DNA from 2 places in the Rhodococcus sp. MALMAid1271 genome. Region 1 is predicted to be linked to the other one. Evidence: predicted binding sites of a transcription regulator. Region 1 holds the regulator's gene; the other holds the start of a gene.
What was found. Region 1 encodes LexA, which represses DNA repair genes until DNA is damaged. Its sites were predicted from a motif close to CGAACANNTGTTCG; they were not measured.
Positions count from the first base shown of each region.

Region 2: ACOQFP_RS12890 (DUF222 domain-containing protein) is a predicted target of LexA. The motif match lies at 5,184-5,197, and genes of this name have one in related genera.

Region 1 is NZ_JBMIRQ010000097.1:11,338-19,313, forward strand. Features, by position in the region: gene hrpA (ATP-dependent RNA helicase HrpA) at 1-2,922, shown strand, start outside; gene nrdR (transcriptional regulator NrdR) at 2,935-3,399, opposite strand; gene ACOQFP_RS14645 (hypothetical protein) at 3,500-3,913, opposite strand; gene lexA (transcriptional repressor LexA) at 4,284-4,961, shown strand; gene ACOQFP_RS14655 (acyl-CoA dehydrogenase family protein) at 5,051-6,193, opposite strand; gene ACOQFP_RS14660 (solute carrier family 23 protein) at 6,345-7,616, opposite strand; gene ACOQFP_RS14665 (phosphoenolpyruvate--protein phosphotransferase) at 7,637-7,976, opposite strand, start outside.
Region 2 is NZ_JBMIRQ010000087.1:14,237-22,212, forward strand. Features, by position in the region: gene ACOQFP_RS12855 (carbon-nitrogen hydrolase family protein) at 1-285, opposite strand, end outside; gene ACOQFP_RS12860 (MSMEG_0567/sll0787 family protein) at 282-1,709, opposite strand; gene ACOQFP_RS12865 (MSMEG_0568 family radical SAM protein) at 1,696-2,751, opposite strand; gene ACOQFP_RS12870 (MSMEG_0572/Sll0783 family nitrogen starvation response protein) at 2,761-3,285, opposite strand; gene ACOQFP_RS12875 (hypothetical protein) at 3,536-3,916, shown strand; gene ACOQFP_RS12880 (hypothetical protein) at 3,909-4,313, shown strand; partial or broken gene ACOQFP_RS12885 (IS110 family transposase) at 4,429-4,620, shown strand; gene ACOQFP_RS12890 (DUF222 domain-containing protein) at 5,211-6,632, shown strand; partial or broken gene ACOQFP_RS12895 (iron-siderophore ABC transporter substrate-binding protein) at 6,812-7,858, opposite strand; gene ACOQFP_RS12900 (SDR family NAD(P)-dependent oxidoreductase) at 7,961-7,976, shown strand, end outside.

The DNA of each region.
Region 1 (7,976 bases):
AGATTGTCCGCAGCCGAACAGCATCGAGTGTTCTCCCCACACTCGGGCCGCCGGGTGGTGCTCTCGACCAACGTCGCGGAAACATCGTTGACGGTCCCCGGCATCCGATACGTCGTCGACCCCGGTACCGCCCGCATCTCGCGCTACTCGTTGCGCACCAAAGTGCAGCGCCTCCCCATCGAACCGATCTCCCAGGCGTCTGCGCGCCAGCGAGCGGGGCGCTGCGGGCGTGTCGCCGACGGCATCTGCATTCGGCTGTACTCGGAGGAGGACTTCGATTCCCGTCCGCAGTTCACCGAGCCCGAGATTCTGCGCACCAACCTGGCCTCGGTCATCCTGCAGATGACCGCACTGGGTCTGGGCAAGATCGAGGCGTTCCCGTTCGTCGAACCGCCGGACCCGCGCAGCATCCGAGACGGCATCGGACTACTCGATGAACTGGGAGCCCTCGAACCCGCAGGCAAGGACGGTACCGCCAAGCTCACCCCGATCGGCCGAGAGCTCTCGGCGTTGCCCGTCGATCCTCGGATGGCGCGAATGTTGGTCGAGGCCAACGGCAACGGATCATTACGCGACGCGTTGGTGGTCGTGGCGGCGCTGTCGATCCAGGACGTTCGGGAGCGGCCCGCCGAGCATCAGCAGGCGGCGGACGAAAAGCACGCCCGTTTCGCAGTCGAGAACTCCGACTTCCTGGCCTACGTGAAGCTGTGGACGTACTTGCGCGAGCAGCGAAATGAACTGTCTTCCAATCAGTTTCGACGCATGTGTCGCACCGAATTTCTGCACTATCTGCGGATTCGGGAGTGGCAGGACCTGCACGGCCAGCTCCGTCAGATCACCCGCGGGCTCGGCTGGACGGTGCCCGATGCCGACTCCACGGACAACGCTCTGCATCAGTCACTGCTGTCCGGATTGCTCTCACACGTCGGACTCAGGGAAGGCGACAAGCGGGAGTTTCTCGGTGCGCGCGGCGCGCATTTCGCAATTTTCCCCGGATCCGGTTTGTTCAAGAAACCGCCGCGGTGGGTGATGGCCGCGGAGTTGGTCGAGACCGGCCGACTGTGGGGCCGCATGGCTGCCCGCATCGAACCCGAGTGGGCCGAGCGGCTGGCCCCACACCTGGTCAAGCGGACGTATTCGGAGCCGCACTGGTCCATCAAACGCCAATCCGCCATGGCCTACGAGCGAGTGACTCTGTACGGCATCCCCCTGGTCACACAGCGTCCGGTCGGATATCACCGCATCGACCCGGAAGTATCACGCGAGCTGTTCATCAGACATGCCCTGGTGGAGGGTGAATGGAAGACCCAGCACGCGTTCTTCCACAAGAACAGGGCGCTGCTCGAGGACGTCGGCGAACTCGAGCATCGGGCCCGGCGGCGCGATATCGTCGTCGACGACGAGGCTCTGTTCGATTTCTACGACGCACGCGTCGCGCCAGAAGCGGTGTCGGCCAGGCACTTCGACACCTGGTGGAAGAAGGCCCGCCGACACGATCCGGCCCTGCTGGATTTCACCACCGAAACCGTGGTCAACGCCGACGCGGCTGCGGTGCTCACCGGCGCGTACCCCGACGCGTGGCGACAGGGAGAGATCCAGTTCCCGCTGACCTACCAGTTCGAGCCGGGTACCGCCGCCGACGGGGTCACCGCACGCATTCCGATTGCACTGCTCGCTCAGGTGCAGCCGGTGGGCTTCGACTGGCTGGTGCCGGGAATGCGCGCAGAGTTGGTGACGGCATTGATCAAGACACTGCCGAAGGCGCTGCGTCGCAACGTCGTTCCGGCTCCCGACTTCGCCGCCGCGGCGTTGGCGGTGATGAAGCCGCGATCGGAAACTCTGGTGACGGCCTTGGCTCGTGAGCTTTCGCGTGCTGCCCAGTGCCACATCACGGCCAAGGACTTCGATACGGCGGCGCTACCCGAGCATCTGAGGATGACGTTCTCGGCCGTCGACGCCAGCGGAAAAGTGTTGGGTAGCGACAAGAATCTCGCTGCACTGCGCGCCGGACTGTCCGGGGAGGTGGGTCGTCAGGTCGCGAGCGCGGTCGGCGACGCCGAGCGTGCACCGTCGTTGGCCTGGACGTCGAGCACGCTGGGACGGCTGGAGTCGACGGTCACCCGGGAGGTCGGTGGGCAGATAGTCACCGGCTACCCGGCGTTGGTACCGGAAGGGTCCGGTGTCGCAGTGCGGGTTCTGAGCACTCCGGCCCAGCAGCGCGCGGCGATGCGGTCGGGCACCAGAGCGCTGCTTCTCGCGTCTGCACCCAAGGGCACCAAAGCACTGCTGGCCGGTCTGCCGACTGCGGAACGTCTTGCCCTCGGCCAGAATCCGTACGGAAGCGTGGACGCCCTCCTGGAGGAGTGCCGAGTCCTCGCGGTGGAGGAGGCCATGGACGCGCACGGTGGGCCCGTCCGCGATCCGGAGGCCTTCGAGAAGCTGCGCGCGCTGGTCGATGCCGAGGTTCCACAGCGCACCGCAGCGATACTGGCACTGGTCCGTCCCGTGCTGACCGCAGCACTCGCAGTGTCGGCGACATTGCAGTCGTCATCGGGTGAACCAGCCGACGATGTCCGTGAACAACTCGACGGCTTGATCTTTCGCGGGTTCGTGACCGAGTTCGGTTCTCGCAGATTGGCAGACCTGCCACGCTATCTCGCCGCGGCGGCGAAGCGATTGGCCACGCTGCCGAGCAGTGCGGGCCGAGACGCTGCGGCGATGGACGTTCTCGATCGCGTCTACGACTCGTACGGGCGGTTGCTCGATTCGCTTCCGGAAGCGAGAAAGAACAGTGCGGGAGTGCAGGAACTGTTCTGGATGATCGAGGAATTGCGGGTGGGGCTGTTCGCTCAAGGAATTAGGACGGCATATCCGGTCTCGGAGAAGCGTCTCGAGAAGGCGATCTCGGAACAGGCCCGCTGATGGCATCGACTCTCAGTCGATGTCGGCGGACTCACGATGCTTACGAAGCTCGTGGATTTCCTTCTCGAAGTCCTCGGCCGAACTGAACGAGCGGTACACCGACGCGAACCGGAGATACGCCACCTCGTCGAGATCGCGAAGCGGTCCCAGGATGGCCAACCCGACCTCGTTACTGGGGATTTCCGCGGACCCGGCGGCCCGAATGGCGTCCTCTACCTGTTGAGCGAGGAGGTTCAACGCGTCGTTGTCGACGTCCCGGCCCTGGCAGGCCCTGCGAACTCCCTTGACGACCTTTTCGCGACTGAACGGCTCTGTCACTCCGCTGCGCTTCACGACGGCGAGCACGGCGGCCTCGACAGTGGTGAAGCGCCGGCCACATTCCGGGCAGGAGCGGCGACGCCGGATTGCCTGCCCCTCGTCCATGTCTCGCGAGTCGACCACGCGTGAATCGGGGTGCCTGCAGAACGGGCAATGCATGAAGGAGCCTCCGTCGTAGCCGATGCTCCGACGTGAAACATGTGTGTCGGAGCAGTCAGTCGAGGATACTCAGTCTGCCCACGAGCGATGGGGCCGGTGGTCACCTGCCCGGCGCGTACTCGACGACAACTCCGTTGTGGACCTCCACCACGCCGGTCGGCTGCACGGCTGCATCCGGCGCAGCTGCCCGAACATTGGCAATGCCGATCAGGCCGCCGGCCACGACAACAACTGCGAGCACCCACAGCACCAACGATCTCGTCCGGACCGGCTGGCCCGCGAAGTGAGCCGAGGTCTCGTCGAACTCACGATCGGCCAGCTCGCGATCGGTGACCTCGGTCCGGGACGGGGCCAGCACCGGCAGGCACGCGGTCGGCTGCACACGACGCGCGGTCGTGACCCCCGGTGCGGCGACCGAACTCCGAAGCGCGGGACGAACCCGGCGACGACGCTCCACCACGGTGGACCGGGTACGGATACCTGCAGCGGTGGGGCGATCGGTGATGATGGTCATCGGAACCTCGACTTCGCTCGTTGGATCGATTGTTCGATCAGGCGTTCGATGGACGCTTGTTCGAAGTTCTATCACGGGGCTCCGACAAAGTCTGCAGAAAACGCGACACGAGTCGAACAGATGTTTGATTCAACAGCTGATACACGCTAGATTCGTGGCAGAAACCACACGCCACACGAGTCGACACCATCAACTCCAGTCCGCGCAGACCGACGCACGCAGACCGGATCCAGGACACCAGCAGGAGGCCGACAGCATGAAGGACCAGACCTCGACGAGGTCGACCACGGGTTCGAAGACGACGGGTTCCAAGACGGCGGCCACGAAGGTTGCGGCAGGCAAGCCGGCCGCCGAACCGACACCCAAGGCGATGGAAGTCGGCACCGACATCGCCGCGGGGCTGACCGAACGCCAACGGAAGGTCCTCGAAGTCATCCGAGCCTCGGTCACCGAACGCGGATATCCGCCGAGCATTCGCGAGATCGGTGACGCGGTGGGTCTGACCTCGACCTCCTCCGTCGCGCACCAGCTACGCACCCTCGAACGCAAGGGATTCCTCCGACGTGACGCCAACCGTCCCCGGGCGGTCGACGTACGCGGGCTCGACGAGGTTCAGGCCGATCAGGCGGCCGCCGCGGTCGACGGTTCCGCGGAGGATCAGGACCGACTCCCGACGCCGACGTTCGTACCCGTCCTGGGACGCATTGCCGCCGGTGGTCCGATCCTCGCCGAGGAAGCCGTCGAGGACGTCTTTCCCCTCCCCCGCGAGTTGGTCGGTCAGGGTTCACTGTTCCTGCTCAAGGTCGTCGGCGAGTCGATGATCGACGCGGCGATCTGCGACGGAGACTGGGTTGTCGTCCGTCAGCAATCCGTGGCAGACAACGGAGACATCGTCGCGGCGATGATCGACGGCGAAGCGACGGTCAAGACCTTCAAGAGGTCCAAGGGCGAGGTGTGGCTACTGCCGCACAACCCGCTGTTCGAGCCGATTCCGGGCAACAATGCCGCCATCCTCGGCAAGGTCGTCACCGTGATGCGCAAGCTCTAGGGAACCTCTCCGCCGACAGGCGAAGGGCTGACATGCGAAGGGCCGCAGCACGTCTGTGCTGCGGCCCTTCGTGTCCGTCGGGGGGCGAATCAGAGGTTCAAGCCGCGCCCGATGATCTCCTTCATGATTTCGGTGGTTCCGCCGTAGATGGTCTGAACGCGAGAGTCCATGTACGCCTTGGCGATCGGGTATTCCTTCATGTAGCCGTAACCGCCGTGCAGCTGTAGGCACCGGTCGATCAATTTGACCTGGTTCTCGGTGGTCCACCACTTCGCCATCGCGGCTTCCTGAACGGTCAGGGTGCCTGCGTTGAGCAGTTCGATGAATTTGTCGACCATGATGCGGGTGGCGGTGGTCTCGGTTGCCAACTCCGCCAGGACGAATCGGGTGTTCTGGAACTTGCCGATCGACTTTCCGAAAGCCTTGCGGTCGCGACAGTACTGGATCGTCATGTCCAGTGCCGATTCCATGGCTGCCGCGGCGACCACTGCGATCGACAGGCGTTCCTGGGGCAGGTTCTGCATCAGGTAGATGAAGCCCATGCCTTCTTCACCGAGCAGGTTGGCGGCAGGCACGCGCACGTCGGTGAAGCTGAGCTCGGCGGTGTCCTGGGCCTTCATGCCGATCTTGTCGAGATTGCGCCCACGCTCGAACCCGGGCATATCGCGTTCGACGACCAGCAGGCTGAAGCCCTGCGCACCCTTCTCGGGGTCGGTGCAGGCCACCACGATCACCAGGTCGGCGTTGATCCCGTTGGTGATGAACGTCTTCGACCCGTTGAGGATCCAGTCGTCGCCGTCACGTACTGCTTTGGTCTTGATGCCCTGCAGGTCGCTTCCGGTGCCGGGCTCGGTCATGGCGATCGCGGTGATCAACTCACCGGAGCAGAATCCGGGGAGCCAGCGCTGCTTCTGCTCGTCGTTGGCCAAGTCGATCAGGTAGGGCGCGACGACGTCGTTGTGCAAGGTGAATCCGATACCGCTGTAGCCGCCGCGGGTGGTTTCTTCGGTGACGATGGCGTTGTAGCGGAAGTCCTTGACGCCGCCGCCGCCGAACTCCTCCGGCGCGGCCGTTCCGAGGAAGCCCTGCTTACCGGCCTCGACCCAGACGCCGCGATCGACGATGTTCTGCTCTTCCCACTTCGCATGGTTGGGTGCTACGTGTTGTTCGAGGAACTTCCGGTAGGACTCCCGGAACAGCTCGTGCTCGGGCTCGAAAAGTGTGCGTTCCACGCAGATCTCCTTGTTCGGTGCGTACCGACTTCGACCTGCGGTCTGGTTCCGATCGCGGTCGTCGGTACGACTGACGTCGCGATCCAACACTACGTTCGGCGCGCGGCGGCGGTCGATGACCAAAACGCGCGCGATCCGTGACCGAGACCCGCTAACGCCCGCCGTTGCCTGCGCGCCTCGCGAGTGCCGAGACGATCGGGTAGCCGAGAAGAATGCCGAGCGAACCCCATGCGATACCGCCGAGTTCGACCGATCCGACGGTCAGCGTGAGGTCGCCGATTCCCGCGACGAGGGCCGCAGCAACGACGATCAGATTGATCGGATCGGCGAAATCCACCTTGGCATCGGTCCAGATGCGCACTCCCAGCAATCCGATGAGTCCGTACAGGACCAGCGTCGCCCCTCCGATGACGCCGTCGGGCACCGTGAAGATCAGGGCACCGAACTTGGGCGAGAACGCCAGCACGATTGCTGTCAGAGCTGCGACCCAGTACGCCGCGGTCGAGTAGACCCGGGTGGCGGCCATGACGCCGATGTTCTCTGCGTACGTGGTGGTTCCGGAGCCACCACCTGCTCCCGCCAGGGTGGTCGCCAGGCCGTCGGCGATCAGCGCGTCACCTGCCACGTCGTCGAGGTTCTTGCCGGTCATCGCTGCCACCGCTTTGACATGCCCGACGTTCTCTGCGACCAGGACGATCACCACCGGCAGTGCCACCAGGATCACCGACAGTTCGAAGGACGGCCCACGGAACTCGGGCAGCCCGATCCAGCTCGCGGCGTTCAGGGCGTCCAGGCGTGGTTGCGCGATCCCACCGGTGAGGGCAGCGAACACCCAGCCCACCACGACACCGAGCAAGATCCCGAGGCGGCCGAGCAGTCCTGGTCCGATGGCCGTGGCCAGCAGGATCGCAACCAGCGTCACGGCCGCGATCAGCGGCTGCGCTTCGAACGACGTCGTCGCGGCCGGTGCCAGGTTCAACCCGATCAACACCACCACGGCGCCGGTCACCACGGGCGGCATCGCCGCGTCGAGCACACGCCTGCCTGCGAACTTGACCACGAAGCCGATCGCCGCCAGCACAACGCCGACGCACAGCACGGCTCCGAGCTGCGCGGCCGGCCCGTTGGCCTGGGTGGCACCGAGTGGGGCCAGGAACGCAAAGGAGGACCCGAGGTAGCTCGGCACCCGTCCTCTGGTGATGAGCAGGAACAGTGCCGTTCCGATGCCCGAGAACAGCAGCGTCGTCGACACCGGAAAGCCCGTGATCGTCGGAACCAGCAGCGTTGCCCCGAACATGGCGATGACGTGCTGCATGCCGATACCGATGGTGCGCGGCCAGGTCAGGCGTTCGTCCGGCGACACCACCGCTCCAGCGGTGACAGTTCTTCCGTTTCCGTGCAGCGTCCAACCGAGATTGTTCATTATTCGAGCAGACTAGGCGTTCAGCCGAGGATTGCGCTCACTGCCTCTCGGGCCGCCGCGGTGCTGTCGGTCTTCAGGGCGGCGGCCGCAGCCGCCTTGCACTGATCCAGGGTGACCGTCGCCAATCTGGAACCCACATGGGCGACGGCTGCCGATGCAGCAGAGAGCGAGGTGATGCCGAGTCCGACCAGCACGCACGCCAGCAGCGGGTCGGCGGCGGCTTCTCCGCAGACGCCCACGGGCTTACCCGCCTTGGCTCCGGCGGCCGCGGTGTGTGCCACGAGTGACAGCACGGCCGGCTGCCACGGATCGGTCAGACCGGCGAGCTGAGCGGACATGCGGTCGGCCGCCATCGTGTAC
Region 2 (7,976 bases), on a different contig from region 1:
GGTGTCGCCCGCCATGTCGATGACGCGTCTGATCTCGGGACCGTCGAGTTCCAGCGCAGGCGGTAGAGCTCTGCGCCTGCGCTCACGCGATTCCTCGGTCTCGTCTCCGCCGCCGAGGCTCGGCAGATATCCGCCGAGGCAGGCCTCGGGCAGCACCAGCAGTTGGCTGCCGCGGTTGCGAGCTTCTTCGAGCAGTGCGGCGATAGTGGCGTACCCCTGTTCCATGTCGCGACCGAACTCGGCCGCGGCGACGGAAATGGTGACGGGCTTCGGGTGGGTGGTCATGCTTCTCCCAATCCGGTCACAGTGGATGTGACCGCGCGAGTGGTGATTCCATCGGGCCATCGCAGCGCGACACCCGGAATGTCGGTGAGCTCTCCGCAGACTGCGGACAGTGCAGGTCCTGACGGTGCGGTAGCTGCACCGGGACGGTCCGCGGTGATCATCGCGAACCCTGGAAAACACGTGATCCATTCGCCCATCGACGCGGCGTCCGGCTTCGGTATCGAGGCGATGTCCAGTACGGCACCCGTCCCGCTCGCCTCGGCGAGCATTCCGGTGGTACCGGCCAGCCCCGCCATCGAGACGTCCTTCGCGGCCTTGGGTGCGGCGCGGGAAACGAACGAGGCCATTGCCGTGAGTTCCTCGGTGTTCCGTCGCGAGGACGAATCCCATTGCTGACCATGGTATCCGCGTCGCCATTCGCCTTCGATGTCCGCGGTGAGCGTCAACAGATCTCCGACGCTTCCGCCGCCTGCCCGTATCGGTCGCGAGGTCCGCCCGAGTGCGGTGACCGACAGTGACGACGGCACCCCGGCCTGGGTGTGGCCGCCGAGCACCGGAACCTGCCATGCCGCAGACGCATCGGCGAGACCGCGGATGATGCGGGTCAGTCGACTCCGAGTCGGGGCTCCGACGGAATCGAGCATTCCGACAGCTTCTGCGCCCATCGCCGAGAGATCGTTCAGATTGACCAGCGCCGCGCACCAGCCGGCCCACTCGGGATCGCGATCGACCATGGAAGGGATGATGGCATCGCACGCGGCGATCATGTCGCTACCCGGCACCGGAACTCCGTCGTCGCCGCGAAAGCCTCTGGCCCCGAGTCCGAGTGGCTGCGCTCGCAGTGGTGCGAGCACCCCGGCGAGCATCGACTTGGTCGTCGAGACGAGCCGTTCGATGCGGTCGATCGGCCAGTACATCGCCACATGTGGGGTACCCGCCACCTCGACGTCGCCGCGCCTGACCCAACCGAGTCGAGTGAACAGTTGCTCACTGCGCTTCTGCACCGTCGCGTCGAAGCGAAGCACCCCGCGGCTCTCGGCATGTGCGCAGGCGGCACGAACCAGGGCAGGCCCGACGCCGGAAGTGCGCGCCGCGGCAGCGACGACGAGGCGGCTTCCTGACCACCACCCCAGATCCGTTGCCGTGCAGGGTGCCAACCGTACTCCGCCGAGTACGACGCCCTCCCGGTCGAGTGCGACCAGCACGACCGTTCGCGGATCGTCGTCCACGTCGTCCCGGTCGGTGCCGGCGAACAAGCCCTGCTCGGCGACGAACGTTGCTCTTCGCAGCGATCGATACGCATTCGATTCTGCTGTACCGGTGCATGGTTGGACGATGAACTCGGGCTCCACACCACGGTGTGCCGTGCCCGACAACCCCGCGGGATCCTGCACGTCCACGCGGTACATCTCAGCCCCCTGCATTCTGTAGGACGCTGCACGCACCGCAGGCCGCGCATCCTGCCTTCTGGTCCGCACCGAGCATCGACGCGGCCTGAAGTTCCTTGGCTACGCGTCGGGTCACGCTCTCGAGAACGTCGGCGGCGGGTGCCGTCGCGCGATCTGCGTCTGCGGCCAAGGTTCCCGCGAGCGGTCGGAACGGAACGACGAAGGGGTACACGCCCATCTCGATGAGTTCGGCTGCCCCGGAGACCAACTCGTCCGGATCCTCCCCGAGACCGACCAGAATGTACGTCGAGACCTGATTGCGGCCGAAGATTCGCACAGCTTCTTTCCATGCCGCGCGATACTCGTCGATCGACACCGACGCCTTGCCCGGCATCCAATGTCGCCGAACCTCGTCGTCGAGCGATTCGACGTGGATGCCGATGGATTCGGCTCCGGCGTCGTACAGATCCTGAATGGACGTCAGATCACCGGGCGGTTCGCACTGCACCTGAATCGGGAGCTGGGGAACCACAGCCTTGATGGCACGTACACACCGAGCCAAATGACGGGCACCGCGGTCCTTTGCCGCCGACGTACCCGTCGTCATGACCATCTGGGTGACCCCGTCCAACCGCACCGCCGCCTCCGCGACCTCGGCCAGTTGCGCCGGGGTTTTGACGGCGATGGTGTCGCCTGCCTCGAGGGAAGCCTCGATGGAGCAGAAGCGGCACCGCTGATCGGCGTGGTAGCGGATGCAGGTCTGCACCACTGTCGTCGCGAGAACACTGGAACCGTGCAACTTCGCGATCTTGTCGTAACCGATACCGTCGGAGGTGACGAGATCGTAGAACTTCGGCCGTTCGACGGCCGCAACATCGAGACCGATATCGTTGCCGTCGAACAGAACTCGACCATTTTCGAGAACATACGGACTCAGCGGATTGCGCGGGATGGCCGCGCCGAGGCCATCGATGGTGACATGCCCGTCATCGCTCGGCCCGGCGCCTGCCGTTCTCGAGACCGGCGTGGATCCTCGGATTCCGAGCAACGCCAGATCTACCCGCGTACTGACCGACATGATGAACTCCTAGACCATGTAGGTCGAGTTGATGATGGCACCTTTGCGCGCGTAGTGAATCAGCGCGTCTTGCACATCGAGGGGATGAGCCGGGATGACGCCCTCGATGAGGTCCTCTTCACGACCGCCGTGCAGAGCCAGTCCGAATCGGCAGCAGAACACCGTGCCACCCTCGGCGATGAACGTCGCCAAGGAATCGTTGATGTTCTGCTCGCCGGGAAAGCCGGAGTCTCCCGTCGTCGGAAATCCGCGAGTAGCAAGGCAATTGATGGCTCCGGGACCGTAGAAGTACATGGCCGACTCGAAGCCCTTACGTAGAGCGCGGGTCGCCTGGAGCACCGCGACGAACGACACCGAGGACTCGTGGGCGATACCGTGCACCAACGTGAAGTAGCTCTCACCGTTCTCGGCCTTGTAGTCGGGAAATATCTTGGTGGAGCCGTAGATGTTGCTGCCCTTGGGAAGTGACGGGTGCGGGATCTCTTCGAGAGACTTCTTGATGTTCTCGGCGATGGTCTGATCGATATCTGACACGGATGTCTCCTGAGGTTCGCAGAGCGGGCTGGATGCGGTGGACACCGATGGCCACCTGAGGAAGAGAAGTCATGTCCGGCGAGAGAGCGGATCCTCTGCGGCCATGCAACAAGTACACGACTCATCCATTTCCCATTGGTCACGTACGGAATAACGCCGCGTTTCGAGGGCCTCACAGTGTTGACGTGGCGTTACGCGGATAGTGTGGAGGCGGAACCACCCATCCACCACGACCTTGACGAGGAACTCGATGATCGGCGCCGTCACCGGCTTGTTGTACGCGTTGTCCCTGGTAGTGGGCATCTGGGTGCTCGCGAAGCTCATCTCCAACCGTCCTGTGCTGTTGAAGAACAAGTCCGATCGGGCACTGTTCTGGACGATCGCTGCCACCGAGGCCGTCGTGGCGCTGCAGGCCGTGATCGGGTTCGTCCTGATGTTCACCTCCGATCGCGATATTCACCGACTGACGTTCGGTTCGTATCTCGTCGGGCTGCTGTTTCTACTTCCACTCGGCACGTGGTGGTCGCTGGGTGACCGTTCTCGCGGCGGCACAGCGGTTCTGCTCGTTGCCGTCCTCACCCTCGCAGCCATGGTGCTGCGCCTGAGCCAGATTTGGGCCGGATATGCCTGACAGTCTCCAGCAAGCGACGCGCACCGGTTTCGGGCGCTTCCTCATCGCCGTCTACGCCGTGTTCGCCGTCGCCGCGACCTCGCGCTCGATCGTGCAGCTCACCACCCGATTCGACGAGGCACCCGTCGCGTACCTACTGTCGGCATTCGCAGCGGTGGTCTACATCGTGGCCACGTTCGGTTTGGCCAGAGCGACCGAGGCTTCCCGACGCGTGGTGACGGTGTCCTGCATCATCGAACTCGTCGGCGTCATCGGAATCGGGACTCTCAGCTACATCCAGCCGCAGGACTTCCCGGAGCCGACGGTGTGGTCGCACTTCGGATCCGGCTACCTCTTCATCCCGGTAGTGCTCCCCATCGCGGGGCTGTGGTGGTTGCGAAAGACTCAGCAGCGCTGACGTTCGACACCTGCCCGCGCAGGCGGTCCCGCCACTGTGGACGACGCCCCCGCTACCTTGTTCGTGGGTCTGAGACCAGGCCCACGGTCGCCGGTCCCGGTACGACTTCTTCCTGTCCCGATCAGGCAACCACAAACTCGAACGGGTGTTGTTCCTCTCGGCGTTCGCGGCCCTGCACGACCCCGCCTCTCGCACCTACAACGACCGAACAAGAGCCGAAGGCAAGAAGCGCAACGCCGCGCTCATCTGCCTTGCCCGACGACGCTGCGACGTCCTCTACGCGATGCTGAAAACCAAGCAGCCCTAACGAATCCCGGATCCCGTCGCCGGTCGAGCCTCGGCGCGCACGAGGTCATAGACATAGGATCGTTCGCCCTTACGGCTCACCCACACGCCCTCGGGCGGCAGGTCACCTCGACCTGCCGCGTCGAACGGACACCACACCGGCCGCATCGCACACCACCCAACCGAAATCAGGCAGTCGTCGACACCACATATCGAGGTCGACCCGCTTATACGACAGAAACCCGTCAGCTTCTCCGTCGCGGGCGAACTCGTAGGTCAACCCGTCCATACGCCGCACGAACCGAATACCCGACATAACGCCATCCTGGCCGACGATCCCGATCTCTTCAACCAACGACCGGCGTTGGGCTCGACGAAAACCACAGGGACACCCCCGGGCAGCACCGGGGAGTTCATCGATGCCACCCGCGAGTGCATTCACATTCACAGTGTGAAATCGCGCAGGCGGACAGACTGACGGCCCTCGAATGCCCGCGCAGGACGCCTACCACGAGCTACCGACAAGAACGTGCTCTCGAATAGTTGTGCAGGGCAATAGTTTTCGATTCGACGATCATTGAGACTCGAACACCAGTTCGATACTGTTGGGTCATGACGACCGAGATCTGGCAACTGAGCGAGGACCAACTCCTCGCCGACGCCGCCGCGGTCTCCCACCAGATCCAGTTGCTCGAAGCCCGCCGCATCGCCCTCGTCGCCGAGGTCGACACCCGCGTCACCCGCGAGAAACTCGGCTTCCCCGGCCCCGCCGGCTGGCTCACCTCCACCACCCTGCTCTCGCCGTCCAAAGCGAACAAGATTCTCGCCCTCGCCCGCGGACTGAAGAACTTCCCCGACATCGCCGACGCCGTCAACACCGGCGTCATGTCCATCGACCATGCCGCCCTCATCCTCGACTTCGCCGAAACCCCACCCCACGACCTCCCACCCGAGGGCCGCGACATGGCTCGAGCAGCGCTGATCACCGCCGCGACCGGACCCGAAGCCCGCACCGGACCCCTACGCGCAGCCATCACCCGCTTGCACGACCTCTACGGCGGCACCACCCCACCCGCCGAGGACACCGACCGCAACGAACTCTTCGCCTCGAAAACCCTCAACGGACGAATGATCATGAAAGGTGGCTTCGATGCCGTCACCGGCGAAAAACTCCTCACCGCCCTCTCACCCCTGACCGCACCCCGCCCCGCCGTCGACGGCACCCCCGACGAACGCAGCCCCGCCCGACGCCGCGCCGACGCATTCGGACACATCCTCGACCGCTACCTCGCCGCCAACAACCGGCCCACCGAAGGTGGAGAAAAACCGCACGTCAACCTCCACATCAACCTGCGAGATCTGACCGACCTCACCGGCAGCGGGAACAGTACCGACGACATCGCCGACGACGAAACCTCAAGCACCGCAGCGCAATCCGACAACTCCACCGAAAGGGACGCAGTCGACCCGGTCGACACCGGCGGCCCAAGACACCCCGACACGGCCGAGTCGAACGCCACAAACGAATCCGACACCGACAGCGCTGCCGGACCGCCTACCGATCGCGGCACCTATCGGGACGTGTTCGGTGACGGCACCAGTGTCGGGTGGCTGCCCTGGATGGGACCACTCTCGCGCACCACCTCCCGGCAACTGGCGTGCGATTGCATCCTCACCGCCATCGTGATGGACGAGACCGGTAACCCGATCAACCTCGCCCGCACCGCCCGCACGGTCACCGCCACACAGAAACGCGCCCTGACCGCCCGCGATCACGGCTGCGCATTCCCCGGCTGCGGCACACCCGCCGCCTGGACCGAAGGCCACCACATCCGACACTGGGCAGACGGCGGCCCCACCAACCTGAACAACCTCGTCCTACTCTGCGGCTTCCACCACCGACTCATCCACTATTCGGACTGGGAAGTGTTCATCGGCGACGACAACCACCCCTGGTTCATCCCACCGGCATCAGTGGACCCCAACCGAGAACCCCGACCCTCCCACGCCCGAGCCGGCCCCCACATCGCCTGAACCCGCCCACACCTGAACGACCCCGAAACGCAATCCAGCCCCGCACCGAGAACACGGTGCGGGGCCGGAAGAGGTCATTCGACAGGCTGATTCGGTCGAATCAAGGAGTAGACACCGCGGTCGTGCCACATCACCTCGAGCAGGTGTTGGTACAGCACGACAGCGCGAGGTCTACTGACCTAGTTCGCGTCGAGCTTCGCAACCGCCTCGTCGATCATCGGCACATAGCGCTCGAGTGCCCAGGGCACCGTCAGCGGATTGATGATGGACGACCCGGTGACGAACGACTGATCCGTCGGTGCCACGACCGAACCGCGGGACACGGCCGGAATCTGCTTGTAGGCAGGCTGATTCTCGGTGTCCGTTCGGTTCTGCGGGTCCGAGTAGAACGTGAAGATCAGGTCGGAATCGTTGAGCAGGTTCCCATTCTCCAACCCGATGACCGACGAATCGGTGCCCTCGGTTTCGTCCAGTGTGTTCACCACCGGATCTACCTGCAGCCCTAGCCCGCGGACCATCGCGACGCGCTGCTCGTCGGCGAGAAACACTCCGAGCGTCCCGGGACCGGTGTTGTAGATGTACGAAAAGCTCACGTCCGCATACTCGGGGTGCTGGGCAGCGGCATCCGCGAAGCGGCTCTCGATCCTGTCGATCTCCTCCGCAGCCTTCTCCTGTTCGCCCATGGCCTTGCCGATCACGGTGATCTGGTCTTCCCAAGTCGTCGTCCACGGCTGCTCCTTTTACGCGACCACCGGAGCGAAGGCACTGAGTTTGTCGAATTGATCCTGTGTCACTCCCGACCACGGCGCCAGAATCAGATCGGGATCGAGAGCGGCGACGGCCTCGATGTTCAATTCGGTTCCGCCGGTGAACTGTTCGGGAAGCTCGGCCCCCGCTTCGGTGACCGCGTCATGAATCCACGGCAGGTAGCCGGTGTCGTCGGCACCCCACGAATACTCCTCCACGCCGACCGGGACGGTACCCAGCGCGATCGCCGTTTCCGCCGAACCCTGACCGAGAGTGACGATGCGCTCGGGCTTCTCGGTGATGACCGCCCGGCCCAAGGCCGAGTCGATCGTCACGGCCGTGAACTCACCGCCGGAACGATCGGGTTCGCGATCCTCGGCACTCGAACATGCGGCGACGACAAGCGCCGAAGCGGCGAGCGCAGACAGTAGAGACGCACGGCGGGCAGTCCGTGGACCGACCCTGGGAGCTGAAAACATGGCTACCTCTCGACGAACAATCACAGCGTGAAGTAAGAGTAGGCTACCCTTCTACATCGACTCAAATGCGCTGCACAGCAGTCGTTCGCTACGGTGGGACACATGAGCCTTCCCCGCC